3 regions of the Lysinibacillus sp. FSL W7-1291 genome follow, and region 3 is predicted to be linked to each of the others. Evidence: riboswitches for the same ligand, from Rfam matches in the RefSeq annotation. Region 3 holds a riboswitch; each other region holds the start of a gene.
The links. A riboswitch is a leader RNA that binds a small molecule or an ion and turns the genes downstream of it on or off. The one in region 3 is predicted to bind S-adenosylmethionine.
Positions count from the first base shown of each region.

Region 1 (4,590 bases), 2.0 Mb from region 3:
ACATTTCGTGTAAATGAGCTATTCAGTAGTAAATAAATGGAATAGCATAGTGCTGCAATGGCTACTAATAAATCCCCTTTATGGAAGGTGAATGAGCCATGTGCTGTTAAGACTGTAATACCAATCATCGTGCAAATGACCGCAAAGCTAACGGCTCTCGATGGTAATTTTTTTTCAATGAAACTGCTGAAAATCGGCACTAATACTACGGTTAGGCTTAAAATAAAGCCTGCATTTGAGGCAGAAGTAGACTGTAAACCAAATAAACTTAACGCGAACACAATGAATAATAAAAATCCTTGAATAGCCGCATATTTTAATGTTTTACCATTTACTTTGATTATCCGTTTATAAAAAATAAGTCCTGCTACGAAAAATGCAATGATACAACGCAATGCCACCACATTATAAACTGCCAATGTTTCAAGCCCCATGACCATAAAGGTATAAGATAGTCCCCAAAACATTGTGACAATAACCATCAATACATTTGCTTTTCCTTGGATACTCATTATGTTCACCTACCATCTGTGTACTAAAACAGTTTTTATACTAAAATTTACTATATATCTTGTATTGTGATTAGTAAAACGAATGTTTATAATGAATAGGATTAAAAAAATTCATGTATATAGAGGGATGACGGATGAGCTTAGTTAAATATGAGATTTTAACAAAGGTGGCAGAGGTAGCAAGCTTTACAAAAGCAGCGGATGCACTAGGACTAACGCAGTCTGCTGTGAGCCATGCCGTGTCTAGTTTAGAAAAAGAATTTGGCTTTGCTCTCATTCATCGAAGTCGTGCAGGTGTAACACTGACGAGTGAGGGGCAGACCATGCTAAGGGCGATGCGTCAGGTTCTGGATGCCCAGGAATTATTGCAGCAGGAAGCGGCCCATATACTGGGTGTAACACGCGGGAAAGTTCGAATTGGCGTTATTTCAAGTATTTCCTCGAATTGGATGCCAGAAATTGTTCGTATTATGGATCATCAATTTCCAGGTATACAAGTAGAGTTACGAGAGGGAGATTATTACGAAATTGAACAATGGCTGTTAAGTGGGGAAGTCGAAGTAGGATTCTTGAATGGTCAAAAATCAGAGCAATATCAATTTATGGAATTACAACAAGACCCTTTATTATGTATTGTTTCAGATAAAAGCCCTTTATTTCATAAGACAGAAATTGATATTGTTGACCTAGAAGATATGCCTTTTATCATGACTTCCTATAAAGGGACAAATGATGTAAAGGTACTGTTGGAGCAATATCATGTAAAGCCCCATATTCGCTTTGAGCTTTCTGAGGAGGTAGGGATTCTTTCAATGATTTCCCATCATTTAGGCATTAGTATTTTGCCTCAATTGGTCATTCAACATTTACCATCAACGTTAAAAGCAATCCCGCTAAAGCAAGGAGGCTACCGTACCATTGGAATTGCGATGAAGCACCACGCTTCCCCTGTTACTAAGAAATTTGCGGAAATATTAAGTGCTTGGTTAAAAGAGCAAAATAGTACGCTATGATTGTGGCTATTGAAGCACATCCTTACATTACGTTAAAATAGTATTTGTATATATTGTAGAAAATAGGTGAGTGTATGGGGACATTACAAGGCAAAACCGTACTCATTACAAGTGGGGGAACACTTGAAAAATGGGATCGTGTACGAGGGCACACGAATTTATCAAAAGGGACAATGGGCTGTTATTTAGCAGAGGCCGCATTGGCTAAGGGTGCGAATGTAATATATATGCATGGCTACTTTGCACAGCTTCCAGCAAATCACGACAAAATGACATTGGTAAAATTTGAAGGTATTGAGGATTTAGGAGAAAAGGTACGTCATGCGGTTCAGCTACAACAAGTCGATATTGTTATTATGGCTGCTGCTGGCTCCGATTGGGTTATTGACAAGGTTTATGATCAATCCGGTAATTTAATGGAGGAAGCGGGGAAAATGCCTTCTGACGAACCACCTATTATCCATTTTAAAAAGGCACCAAAAGTATTAGGGCAAATCAAGGGCTGGCAACCGAATGTAACGCTAGTGGGCTTTAAGCTAGAAGCTACAAATGATGAGGATTTTTTACTCGCTCGTGCAAGACTGCGTATGGAAGCCGCGCATGCTCAATTTATGGTTGCAAATAGCTCGCAGTCTTTATATGGCGGGGATGAGCCTCATTGGATCGTGCCTGCTGAGGGACAACCAATTAAGGTGATGGGCAAGCAACAGACAGCACAAACTTTAATGGAATGTTTGCATAGGGAATAACGTGATGAACTGTGGAGAAGGTCATACTTCTACACAGTTTTTTCTTTGCCATTGTGGTTAGATAGACTGACATAGCATACAATACGATAGGATTATGAGTGAATTGTAACAGAGAGGATGCTATTACAAAGTATTCAACTAGGTTTTCTAATATTTTATATTGACATTCGGTTAACAGAATTATAGAATTATTTTCAAGAAACGCAGTACTCTTATCAAGAGAGGTGGAGGGACTTGGCCCCATGAAGCCTCGGCAACCGAGAAGATAGGTGCCAAGTCCAACAGATGGTGTCTGAGAGATAGGAGGGGCTATCAATCGGTTTGATGCGTTGGCCTCTTTTGTACAACTAGGAGAATAAAGAGGGGGTGTATCGTATGGCTCAATCGGCAAAGGTAGATGATAAAAAATTAGAGGCAATTGCTAAGGCAATTCAAAATCTTGAATTTGGTGAAGTGAATATTACGATTCAAGATGGTGTGATTGTGCAAATTAATAGGCTTGAAAAGCAGAGATTTCCACAGAAGAAATAATGCTCATTTCAGTTGAACGATGTGAAAAGGCCACTAATAAGCATGGTTTCCATTGCTTACAAGTGGCTCTTTTTTATGGAAATTAGCTATAAAAGCTTTTTGGAATTGGACCGATATGACGACGATGATAGAGAAGGGGTTCTTTTTGAGAATTTGTAATGTCTAGCACTTGCCCAATAAAAATAGTATGATCGCCTGCATCTATTTGCTGAAATGATTTACATTGTAAAATAGCTGCTGTATCATGTAAAATCGGTAGCCCAAAAGTAGAAGTAGACCATTTAGCTTGAGCAAAGCGATCCGGGACTTTACTTGCAAATAATGTACATAAATGCTCTTGATTACTCGCTAAAATATTGACAGCGAATTTTTCCGCACCCATAAAGTAAGAATGGAGCTGAGATTTTTTATCAAGTGACCATAAAATAAGTAGTGGGTCAATGGAAACAGATGCAAAAGAATTGACTGTTAAGCCAATTGGATTCGTTTCATGACATGCTGTCACAACCGTTACACCTGTAGGATAGTTACCTAATGCCAATTTAAAAGCAGCTACTTGATCTGTCATTCAAATCACCTCTTTATAGTTAGTCATAAATTAGTTAACGGAGTTAGTAGGTAAATTGCACTTTTTTTCATACCATATAGTAACTCCTTTTCTTAAGTAAATTTTAAATCAATTAAACATCCAGGTAAAGCTAATGGGGGAAAGAAAGGGGAATTGCCATGACTTTATATTTTGATCATCTGGTACATCAAGTAGAATCACCAGAAAATATAAAGGTTTTCTTCAATAAACGAAATGTCCGTACAGTGAACGGTGGTCAACACACGATGTGGGGGACTTATAATACGCTAAGCTATTTTGGCTTAAGCTATATTGAACAAATCGCTATTTATGATCGTGATTTATTTGAGCAAGCGGCTTTGTACCCTTATTCCCTACATTATACGTTTAAACGTGATCGTGAGCGCCAAGGATTTTCACGAATTGCCTTGCGCACCAAAAATATTGAAGACGAGGGTCAACGATTGCGTGCATTGGGCTTTGAAGTATATGGTCCCGATGCTTGTAGCCGAACAAGACCAGATGGCACGACACTAGAATGGAAGCTATTGCATTTTGGCATGCCCAATCTTTCATTGGATTTTCCATTCTTAATTGAATGGGCAGATGAAGATGAGGAACGTTTGGCACAATTAAAAGCTAGTGGTGCAATCGATGAAAATCAAGCCATCACAATGGAATCTATTCAGTTTTTTGTCAAGGATGTGGAGGAGACGGTTCAGCTTTGGCAAAAGGTATTACAGCTACCTGATTCTGAGCAGCATGAGCAATTTGTGTCACTACAGCTACCAAATATGCGCTTGGATTTTTATGAGGAGGCGGCAGCATCTGCCATGACGCTAGGGCATTTAAAAGAAGGACCCATCGGTGTAACATTGAAAGATCCACACCGAACAAAGGAAACATTAGTTTGTCCAGGTGCTTTTTATTGGATTAATAGATAAATTAAAAATCCACTTCAACAGTTGAAGTGGATTTTTATGTGCAAACATGTCAAAAAGCGGATTGAGCACTATTCATCTACCTCATCCACTTTCAATTTTGGAGCTTATAATTTTACAACATTTGATGCCTGGGGTCCTCGATTGCCTTCCACAACATCAAATGACACCTTCTGACCTTCTTCAAGTGTACGGAAGCCTTCCTCCTGGATGCCCGTAAAATGTACAAATACATCTTCTCCATCATCACATTCAATAAAGCCATAACCCTTTTCA
Region 1 covers NZ_CP151994.1:1,730,756-1,735,345, forward strand. The annotation lists gene NST76_RS08250 (DMT family transporter) at 1-512, opposite strand, end outside; gene NST76_RS08255 (LysR family transcriptional regulator) at 647-1,525, shown strand; gene NST76_RS08260 (phosphopantothenoylcysteine decarboxylase) at 1,600-2,274, shown strand; SAM riboswitch class I at 2,484-2,580, shown strand; gene NST76_RS08265 (YezD family protein) at 2,650-2,805, shown strand; gene NST76_RS08270 (flavin reductase family protein) at 2,888-3,373, opposite strand; gene NST76_RS08275 (VOC family protein) at 3,532-4,317, shown strand; gene NST76_RS08280 (cold-shock protein) at 4,422-4,590, opposite strand, start outside.
Region 1: linked by a shared signal. The riboswitch ahead of NST76_RS08265 (YezD family protein) and the one ahead of NST76_RS20755 (cyclase family protein) in region 3 are both predicted to bind S-adenosylmethionine.

Region 2 (4,590 bases), 770 kb from region 3:
AGTTCTAAGCCACCACCAATGGCTAAACCCTGAATCATAGCAATCGTCGGGTGAGGAAATTTATAGAGGGTATCAATCGCCTTTAGAGCCAAATCATTATAGGCTTTGGCATTGTCCGCGGCATAACGAATATCTAAAAACTCGCTAATATCGGCACCAGATGAAAAGGCTACTTCATTAACGCCACGGACAATTAAGAGCTTAATAGAAGAATCTACACGTAACTGCTCAAGTTGCTCTACTATGTTCTGAAACATCGCCTTTGATAAGGAATTCCGTTTATCAGGTCGGTTTAACACTAACGTTGCAATATAACCATTTTTCTCTACATAAATTTCAGTTGTCATTGTCATTCTCCTCTTAATCCTTTTTCAATTTCGCAGCGAAGCGGTTGCCGATGGATTGAATGCTTTGCACAAGAATGATTAAGATAAAGACAGTTGCATACATAACATCGACCTCATAGCGTAAATGACCATAACGATAGGCGAGGTCACCCAAACCTCCAGCACCAACCATTCCTGCCATAGCCGTAGCACCGATTAAACCAATTGTGGCAATTGTTAAGCCTAAAATAATAGATGGACGAGCTTCACGTAATAGCACATGCCAAATAATATGGCGACGTTTAATACCCATTGCTGTGTAGGCTTCTACCACTCCCGAATCCACCTCTAATAGCGCAGATTCCATCAGTCGAGCAATATAAGGAGCTGTATAGACAACTAGCGGAACGATAACACCTTTAACCCCAATTGTTGTGCCGACGATCAGCTTAGTAAAAGGGAGGATGAAAAATAATAAAATGATGAATGGAACAGAACGTATAATATTGATGACTAAATTAAAAAATTGATATAAAAATTTATTGTCAAAGGATTGACCTGGTCGTGTTAATACGATTAATAGCCCCAATGGAATCCCAATGAGAATGGAAAACAATAAAGATATTCCGACCATTTGAAATGTTTCGATAATTGATTTGCCAATTACATCTGACCAATCTGTAAAAAAGCTTTGAATACTACTCATTGAATTCGCCTCCTAATTCTTCCACCGCGACGCCATTTTCCGTAAAATATGTGAGTGCCTTTTGGACAATGTGAAGTTCTCCATGTAAATGCACCACAATGTTACCAACAATGCCGTTTTTTAATTCAATAATATTTGCCGTTAAAATATTTGGTTGTACATCATACACTTTCGTAACTTCTGCTAGTAATGGCTTACCAGTACTTTCACCTAGGAAGGTTAAACGAATGACACTGCCTGAAACATTTAACTGCTCGATCAGGGAAGGGGATAAATTACGTTGTGAAATCGTATTTAAAAACTTTCTCGTTGTAGGATGCTTCGGTTTAGCAAAAAGTTCAATAGCCATACCAAATTCCACCACTTTTCCGGACTCAAGAACAGAAACCTCATCACATATTTTCTGAATGACATTCATCTCATGTGTAATCAGCAGGATCGTAATGCCTAATTCACGGTTAATTTTTAACAACAATTCAAGAATGGCTTCGGTTGTTTCAGGGTCGAGTGCACTTGTTGCTTCGTCACTAAGTAGAACCTCTGGTTCCTGTGCCAAGGCACGTGCAATAGCAACACGTTGCTTTTGCCCACCTGAAAGTTGGTTAGGGTAGCTGTCTAGTTTGTCTGTTAATCCAACAATTTCAGCATATTTAGCCACACGGTTTTTTACCTCTTTCTCGTTATAGCCAAGTAGCTTTAAAGGAACAGCAATATTATGGTAAACGGTTGCCGTTTTTAATAGATTAAAATGTTGGAAAATCATTCCGATTTTTTGGCGTGTTTGCCGTAATTCATGAAGAGAAAGGGCAGTAATGTCCACATTGTCGATTAACACTTTTCCAGCTGTAGGTCGCTCTAGTAGATTGACGCAACGAATGAGTGTACTTTTACCTGCACCACTATAGCCAATCACACCATGAATTTGTCCTTTTTTTACATGGAGATTGATTCCATCTACAGCCTTAATGATGTCTTTTTTCGTCTTATATTCTTTTGAGATATTTTGTAATTGAATCATCCGATTGATTGCTCCTTTCTCAAGCTCCTAAAAAGCAAGAATTTGCTCGTTTTCCATAGAGGAATTTCGGCAGATTCTTCAGCTACTAGAAGCTTCCTGAATGTATTACCAGCTAGGGATTACTGAACCTTTGAATTCTTCTTCAATGAATTGACGTACTTCATCAGATTGGTAAGCCTCAACGAACTTTTTAATTGTTGGGTCATTTTCATTTTCTGCACGTACCACAATATAGTTCACATATGGAGAGTCAGTAGATTCTAAAAGAATAGCGTCATCTTTAGGATTAATGCCAGCTTCCAATGCGAAGTTTGTATTAATAGCTGCTACATCTACTTCACTAAGCTGCTTAGGAATTTGAGCTGCCTCTAATTCGATGAATTTTAAATTCTTTTTGTTTTCTTCTACATCACGGATAGAGGCTGTTAAATCTGCCCCATCTTTTAATTTTATATAGCCTGCTTCCTGTAAAACAAAGAGGGCACGAGCACCATTTGTTGGGTCATTTGGTAAACCAAATGTTGCACCATCTGGAATGTCATCAAAGGATTTATATTTTTCAGAGTAAATACCCATTGGATTTAAAATCGTTTTGCCTACTGGTACTAAATCTGTATCATGATCTTTATTAAACGTATCGAGGAAAGGCTCGTGTTGATAGCTATTCGCATCAAGATCACCTTCAGATAAGGATGTATTAGGTAAAACATAATCAGAAAATGATTTAAGCTCTACTTCTAGCCCATTTTCTTTGGCTACTTTCGCTGCAACTTCTGCGATTTGTTCGTGTGGACCAGACGTGACGCCTACGACGATTTTATTTTCATTAATTGCTTCAGCTTGACCTTTACTCTCTTCTTTAGAGCCACAACCTGCTAGAGCTGCTGCTAATGTAAGACTTGCTAAACCTACTAAAAATTTATTTTTCTTTTTCATGAAAATTACCTCCAAGATTGTTTTTATCGGTTTTTGAAAATAAAAAAACTCTCTTACAAACTAAGAGAGGCTCATGAAAAAATGTCCTCTCTTATCTATCAAACGATAATCGTTTGCAGGATTTAGCACCTTCCTTCTAAAAGGAGGTTGCCGAGCTTCATAGGGCCAGTCCCTCAGCTACTCTTGATAAGAGATTTATCATATTTTTTTGTAATTCCGATAGAACTAATATAATTTATAGGTTATAGTAAGTCAATAAATATTTTTTAAATTTTTTATATTATTATAATATTTCGTCATGAAAGAGGGATAGCAATGTCTGTAAGAGTTAATTATGGTATAGGTTCATTTGGCAAGGTTGTGAGTGCTCGATTGCTAATGGGTACAGACATTATTGAAGGAATGGAGGCACTTTGTGAGGAGAACCATATTGAGTCAGCAACAATTGTTAGCTGTATAGGTAGCCTTCAAAAGAGTAGCTTTGTTTATTTAGTACCTGATGAAACATCACAGATTAACGTAAGTTTTAGCGATGTCATAAAAAAAGAGGGGCCACTTGAATTGATCCAAGGCTCTGGCGTAGTATGTAAGCGCGATGGGGGATATGAAACACATTTCCATGGTTCTATGAGTGATCAATGGGGCATCGTGTCAGGGGGGCATTTAATGAAGAGGGGGAACCCTGTTATTACGGCTGACATAGTGCTAGCTGAGGTTCAAGGCATCCAGCACTTTCGAAAATTTGATGAAGAAACAGGCCATGTTCAATTTTATCCATTAGAACACGGTTTACAGCAGCCAAGGAAAATTGAAAAATAGCGAAAATGTACTAACTTTTTCTTTTCACTGAGTTGCATGTTCCTTCCTGAATTAAAAAATGTTAGACCGAGCTTATAATCGGTCTAACATTTTTACTTTTGTCCCAGCCTCATGTCATGGTTAAGGGTTGAATAATTGTAATTGTTCGATTCTATGGATTGCTTCACGTAAGCGTTCCTCGCTAACAAGTAAACCAACACGGATATAGCCTTCGCCATATCGGCCGAAGCCATTGCCTGCTGCTACAGCGATATCAGCCTTTTCCAATAATAAATCGGCAAACTGCTCGCTAGTATAGCCGAATGGTACAGGGAGCCATGCGAAGAAGGAGCCTTTTGGAGCCGTTACATGCCAACCAATTCTTTGAGCTTCTTCAATGAGTACATTGCGGCGACCTTCATAGGTAGCTCGCAGTTCATCCACACATTCTTGGGAAGCTGTAAGTGCCGTTGCTGCTGCTTGTTGAATAGCAGGGAATTGACTACAAAACAGATGATCCTGAATTAGATTAATGGCAGCAATAATGTCGGCATTACCGACAGCGAAGCCTATACGCCAGCCTGCCATATTATAAGTTTTGGAGAGTGTGTACATTTCAATTCCTACTTCTTTTGCACCCTCAGCTTGTAGGAAGCTAATAGGTTTATTACCGTCAAATCCTATTGCTCCATAAGCAAAATCATGTGATACGATAATATTGTGTTCCTTCGCAAAGCGAACGGTCTCTTCAAAAAATGCAAGTGTTGCTGTACCACCTGTAGGGTTGTTCGGGTAATTTAGGTAAA
Region 2 covers NZ_CP151994.1:475,590-480,179, forward strand. The annotation lists gene NST76_RS02240 (enoyl-CoA hydratase-related protein) at 1-347, opposite strand, end outside; gene NST76_RS02245 (methionine ABC transporter permease) at 361-1,032, opposite strand; gene NST76_RS02250 (ATP-binding cassette domain-containing protein) at 1,025-2,050, opposite strand; gene NST76_RS02255 (MetQ/NlpA family ABC transporter substrate-binding protein) at 2,156-2,986, opposite strand; SAM riboswitch class I at 3,075-3,179, opposite strand; gene NST76_RS02260 (PPC domain-containing DNA-binding protein) at 3,302-3,805, shown strand; gene NST76_RS02265 (pyridoxal phosphate-dependent aminotransferase) at 3,926-4,590, opposite strand, start outside.
Region 2: linked by a shared signal. The riboswitch ahead of NST76_RS02255 (MetQ/NlpA family ABC transporter substrate-binding protein) and the one ahead of NST76_RS20755 (cyclase family protein) in region 3 are both predicted to bind S-adenosylmethionine.

Region 3 (4,590 bases):
CTTTCTAACATATGTTGGCTACAGCGTTTATATAGAAAGCCTTGAACACATTCCCGCTTTAGTAAGTGCAATGATTGGTGCAGTTGGCGGTATTACCTTAAGCTACTATATCGGCTATCGTTTTGGCTTACCATTATTGCAGAAATATGGACCCAAAATTCATATTACGGAGCAAAAAATTGATTTTACAAAACAACTGTTTACTAAAATTGGGCCAACTTTATTATTAATAGGCTATTTTATACCTGGTGTACGACATCTGACAGCCTATATTGCGGCAATTAATAATTATCCATATAGAAAGTTTGCTTTTTTTGCCTATACAGGGGCATTTATCTGGACTTTCACATTTATAACGTTAGGGAGGATGCTTGGGGAGAAGTGGCGGTTTGTTGGTTATTATTTATCCCATTATAGTATTTATCTCATCCTATTGTTTGGCCTCGTAATGCTCATCGTTTACTATCTATTCAAAAAAAGAAATATACGAAAATAAAGGTCTGTATGATTCAACATATGAATCGTACAGACCTTTGTGTTATGGCAAAATAGCAAATGAGCGTACAGGGAATCCAGATGCCTTTTCAGGCTTAGGGACGATATTGAAGATAATTGCCCCCTTCGCAGGTAGCTTGTCCAAGTTCGTCATCAACTCAATTTGATAGATGTTTTGTTCAAGCACGAAGTATTCGCCATCTAGCTTACCATTTTTGTGAAAATCAGCGGCTGAATCAGTATCAAATGTTTCATGGCCAAGTGCACTTATTTGACGTTCCTTCAATAAAAATTGTAATGCCTCTAAGCCCCAGCCTGGTATATGGTTATGTCCATCCATATCTTGGTTACTAAATGCCTCTTTATCTGGCCAGCGCTTACTCCAATCCGTACGTAGCGCTACAAAGGTACCTGCTTCAATTACTCCATGTTGTGCTTCAAAATCAAAAATATCTTGCACACTTAGCGAGAAGTCATGATTGCTAGCAGCTTCTCGTGATTTATCAATAACGACAAGAGGAAGAACTAGTTCTTTTAGTTCTAATTCTTCTAGATAGCGGGAGTCTCGCACAAAATGAATGGGTGGGTCGATATGTGTGCCATATTGTCCTGGGAACGTGAATTGTTGTGCGAAGAACCCGTCATCATGAGAGAATAATGTTTCAAATTTAGCATCTTCAAACATAAAAAAATGTGGGGAATTAGGGCCGAATGTATGTGTTAAATCAACCCATTGTTTTGATTTTAATAATTGTAATGCTTGTAAAAGTTGGTTTGACATTGATTTCACTGCTTTCTGTTAAAATTAGTAGAACATAAAAAAGAGTCCCCTTAGAAGAGGACTCCAGAATAAGCAACGGTAGTTCTTCTTCTCATCTTTCAGGCTTAAAATTTTGCCAATTGGAATTAGCACCATACTGTTGAGCTGGTTGCTGAGACTTCATCGGGCCAATCCCTCCGTCTCTCTCGATAAGAAAAGTGATATAAGAATTTTCAGAAATAATAATAAAAACACTTTAGCATAGAATTTTATAGTTTACAAGTTCGATAGAGATATAAGGGTAAATTTTTTTACCAACTTAAATTTATGGTTATGCCACAACAACCATTATCCATAAGACGTATTCTGAAATTGTCTGGTGTATAATTTGCATCAAATTTCATCGTAATGCCTGTTGATGTGATTAATTTATCAACCTCTGTTTTATTTGAAAGCTGTGCAGCATTCATTAGATCATGTGCAAATTGTTGAGAGCTATCAATTTTATCCGTAAGCAATTGAGCCTGTTGCATGATCGCCTTTATCCGTGTAGCTGACATTTTTAATTTATGTGTGTCGACAGGTGGAAAGGGGGTAGTGTTCGGCATTGCTAAATGTTGAGGAATAGGTCTAACGGCAAGCTGCTGGGCAAGTGGCGACGTTGGGTAATGATAAGGATGAACAAAGTACGGATAAGGATTGTAATACAATGTAATTCCTCCTATCCTATAGCTGATATCTTATCTTATGTAGCTAAACGTCTTTAGGTGTTATTTTGCAGTGCAATGTCTGTCCTAATCATTTAAAAAGGAAGCCAAAGTGAGCTTCCTCTTTTAGCCGAGAACATGTAAGACATCATCAATTTTTTTACTATGAGACAGAATACCGTAATTCATCCATGTTAAAAAATCCACTTCATATACACAGTTGGTTTTAACTGCAGCTAGATTTTTCCACATAGAAGTTTTTAAAATCGTACGCTCCTCGTTCTCGTAAATGGAATGTTGTTTATCAAAAGTAATAAATAAATGATCCGCATCTAATTGCAGCAATTGATCAAATGTCAGTGGTGCTTTACGTTGATTGTGCGGAATACTCCAGACAAGTGGATGTGGCATTAAACCGAGGTCACGATATAAAATTGGCCCCGTATAGCCACATTCAGGACCCGCATATAGAGTAATGCCAATGGCTGAAATGCGAAGAAATGCCACACTTTGCCCATAAACGGATTTACTAAGAATTCCTTTTGCTTGCTGTACCTTATCCTCATATTGTAGGATCACGTCTTGCATCAAGGCGGTTTTTCCTGTTAAATCAGCAATCTTAAACAAAGTAGACTGCCAGTTCTCTCCAGGATGTGAGATATGACAGATGGGAGCTACTTCATTTAAATGATGACAGGATTCCCATCGCTCTATACCTGCATCTAGCATAATTAATGTTGGTTTATAGTGAAGGAGTCGATCCATTTCTCCATTTTGTACATCGATATCAGGCACTTCTTGTAGACCTAAATAGTCTTGTTTTCCCCATTTTGGATGACTGAATTGAGCAATTGGTGTAATCCCAAGGGCGACAAAGAAATCTTCTAAGAATGGTGCAAATACACGTAGATTGCTGCTTTGGTTTCTTCGATATTGTCCTGGAGAGATGCCGACATGTTCTTTAAAACGACGATTGAAATAATACTCATTATTAAATCCGATAGACTGACTAATTTCAAATACCCGATCATTTGTTGTCATTAATAATTGCTTGGCTTTTTCAATGCGAATGTTATTTAAATAGTGAAGAGGGATTTGCCCTGTAATCTCTTTGAACATACGGGTATAATTCCATCTTGGAACATCAGCTAGCTCTGCCAACTGCTCGACAGTCCACTCTTTTTCAAAATGTTTATGCAAATAGTTAATGGATTGCTCAACAGATTGACGATCATTTTTTTGCACCAGCTTGGGTATTGTTTGATGTAAGAGCAATAACATCAGCTCTTGAAAGTGTACATGCTGCTCAAAGATGGTGTGCTCATCCTCCGCTAGACGGTTCTGATAAATGGCTTCTAGCAGTCTACGACATTGCGAAAAGGGGAGAAGACGTTGCTCTTTGACACGCGTAAAAGGGCTAGTAGTAGTCTGTTTATTGCTAAGATGGACAATGTTGAACTGTAATTGATAAAAACAAAGGTGCTCGTTTTGAATGCGTATATTAGCCGTGTTATTAGGAGGAATCGATATGCACTTTTCTTCACTAAGATGAATGGTGTTATGATCTATTTCTAGCTTTCCGCTGCCACTCATTACGATGAAAAGTGTATAGAAATCACTATTAAACTGCTGCTTGTTCGTTGATTGAATCACATAAGAAATAGTTTGTAACGTATAGACATGTGTTAAGTTACCCATTGATGATTCACCCCTTTATAATTGAATTTGGAGAACAACACAAAGAAAGCTCTCTGAAGAGCTTTCTTTCATGTTGTTGAAAAAAGATGATGTCAACGGCAGAAAAAGCAAATTTGCAAGGTGAAAGGTTGATTTCCGTTCCGCCAGCGCCCTTTCCAGGGGGCGTCCGATGAGTCGCTTCACTCACTTACGCTCGCTCCAGGGTCTCATCTGTGACGCTAAATCCCCTAGGAGTGACGCTGGCTCCACTCCAATCAACCATTCTGCAAAGTGTCTTTACTTTTTTTCATAGTAGTATAGCGATCAAATAGCCCATTATCTGTATTCTTAGAGGGGATAGGCTCTTATTTTCAATATGGAGAAGTGATGAATGACAATCATCCTCCATAAAATAAGTAGCAAACACCTTCACTTTATTTGAAAACCTTTGCTAAAAAGGTACCATTTTTGTGGGTTGGAGTGGAAGGCTACTTGACTCCCATGGGATAACGAGACAGGCGAGCCCCTGCACGGAGGAAGCGGCTCAGCGCTCGCCCACAGGAAAGCAAGTAGCCTGCAACGGAAATCCATTTTCATCTTTCACAAAAATTTTATGGATGGTTTTGTTTTTCAACGCTATGCAAAGAAAGCCCTCATAAAGAGCTTTCTTTTGAAAATTATTTCACGAACCATTTTTCAAGATCATCATATTTCAGCAGGTTAGCTGTGATAGCTCCAGACTGCCAATATGTTCGATCCGCAATATAGACATGCCCATTTTTAACAGCAGGTACTGTTTTCCATAGTGTACTATCTAACCATTTAATCGCTTCTTGATTTTCTTTCGAATCCCAAGTGCCATTTGAAGGGAAAAGGATGATATGATCCGCATCTAGCTCTGGAATAGCCTCTTCAGATAAGACTTCATGAAACTCTGTCATATCACGTGCT
Region 3 covers NZ_CP151994.1:4,263,228-4,267,817, reverse strand. The annotation lists gene NST76_RS20760 (DedA family protein) at 1-496, shown strand, start outside; gene NST76_RS20755 (cyclase family protein) at 539-1,276, opposite strand; SAM riboswitch class I at 1,365-1,471, opposite strand; gene NST76_RS20750 (hypothetical protein) at 1,567-1,965, opposite strand; gene NST76_RS20745 (helix-turn-helix domain-containing protein) at 2,089-3,660, opposite strand; gene NST76_RS20740 (ABC transporter substrate-binding protein) at 4,317-4,590, opposite strand, start outside.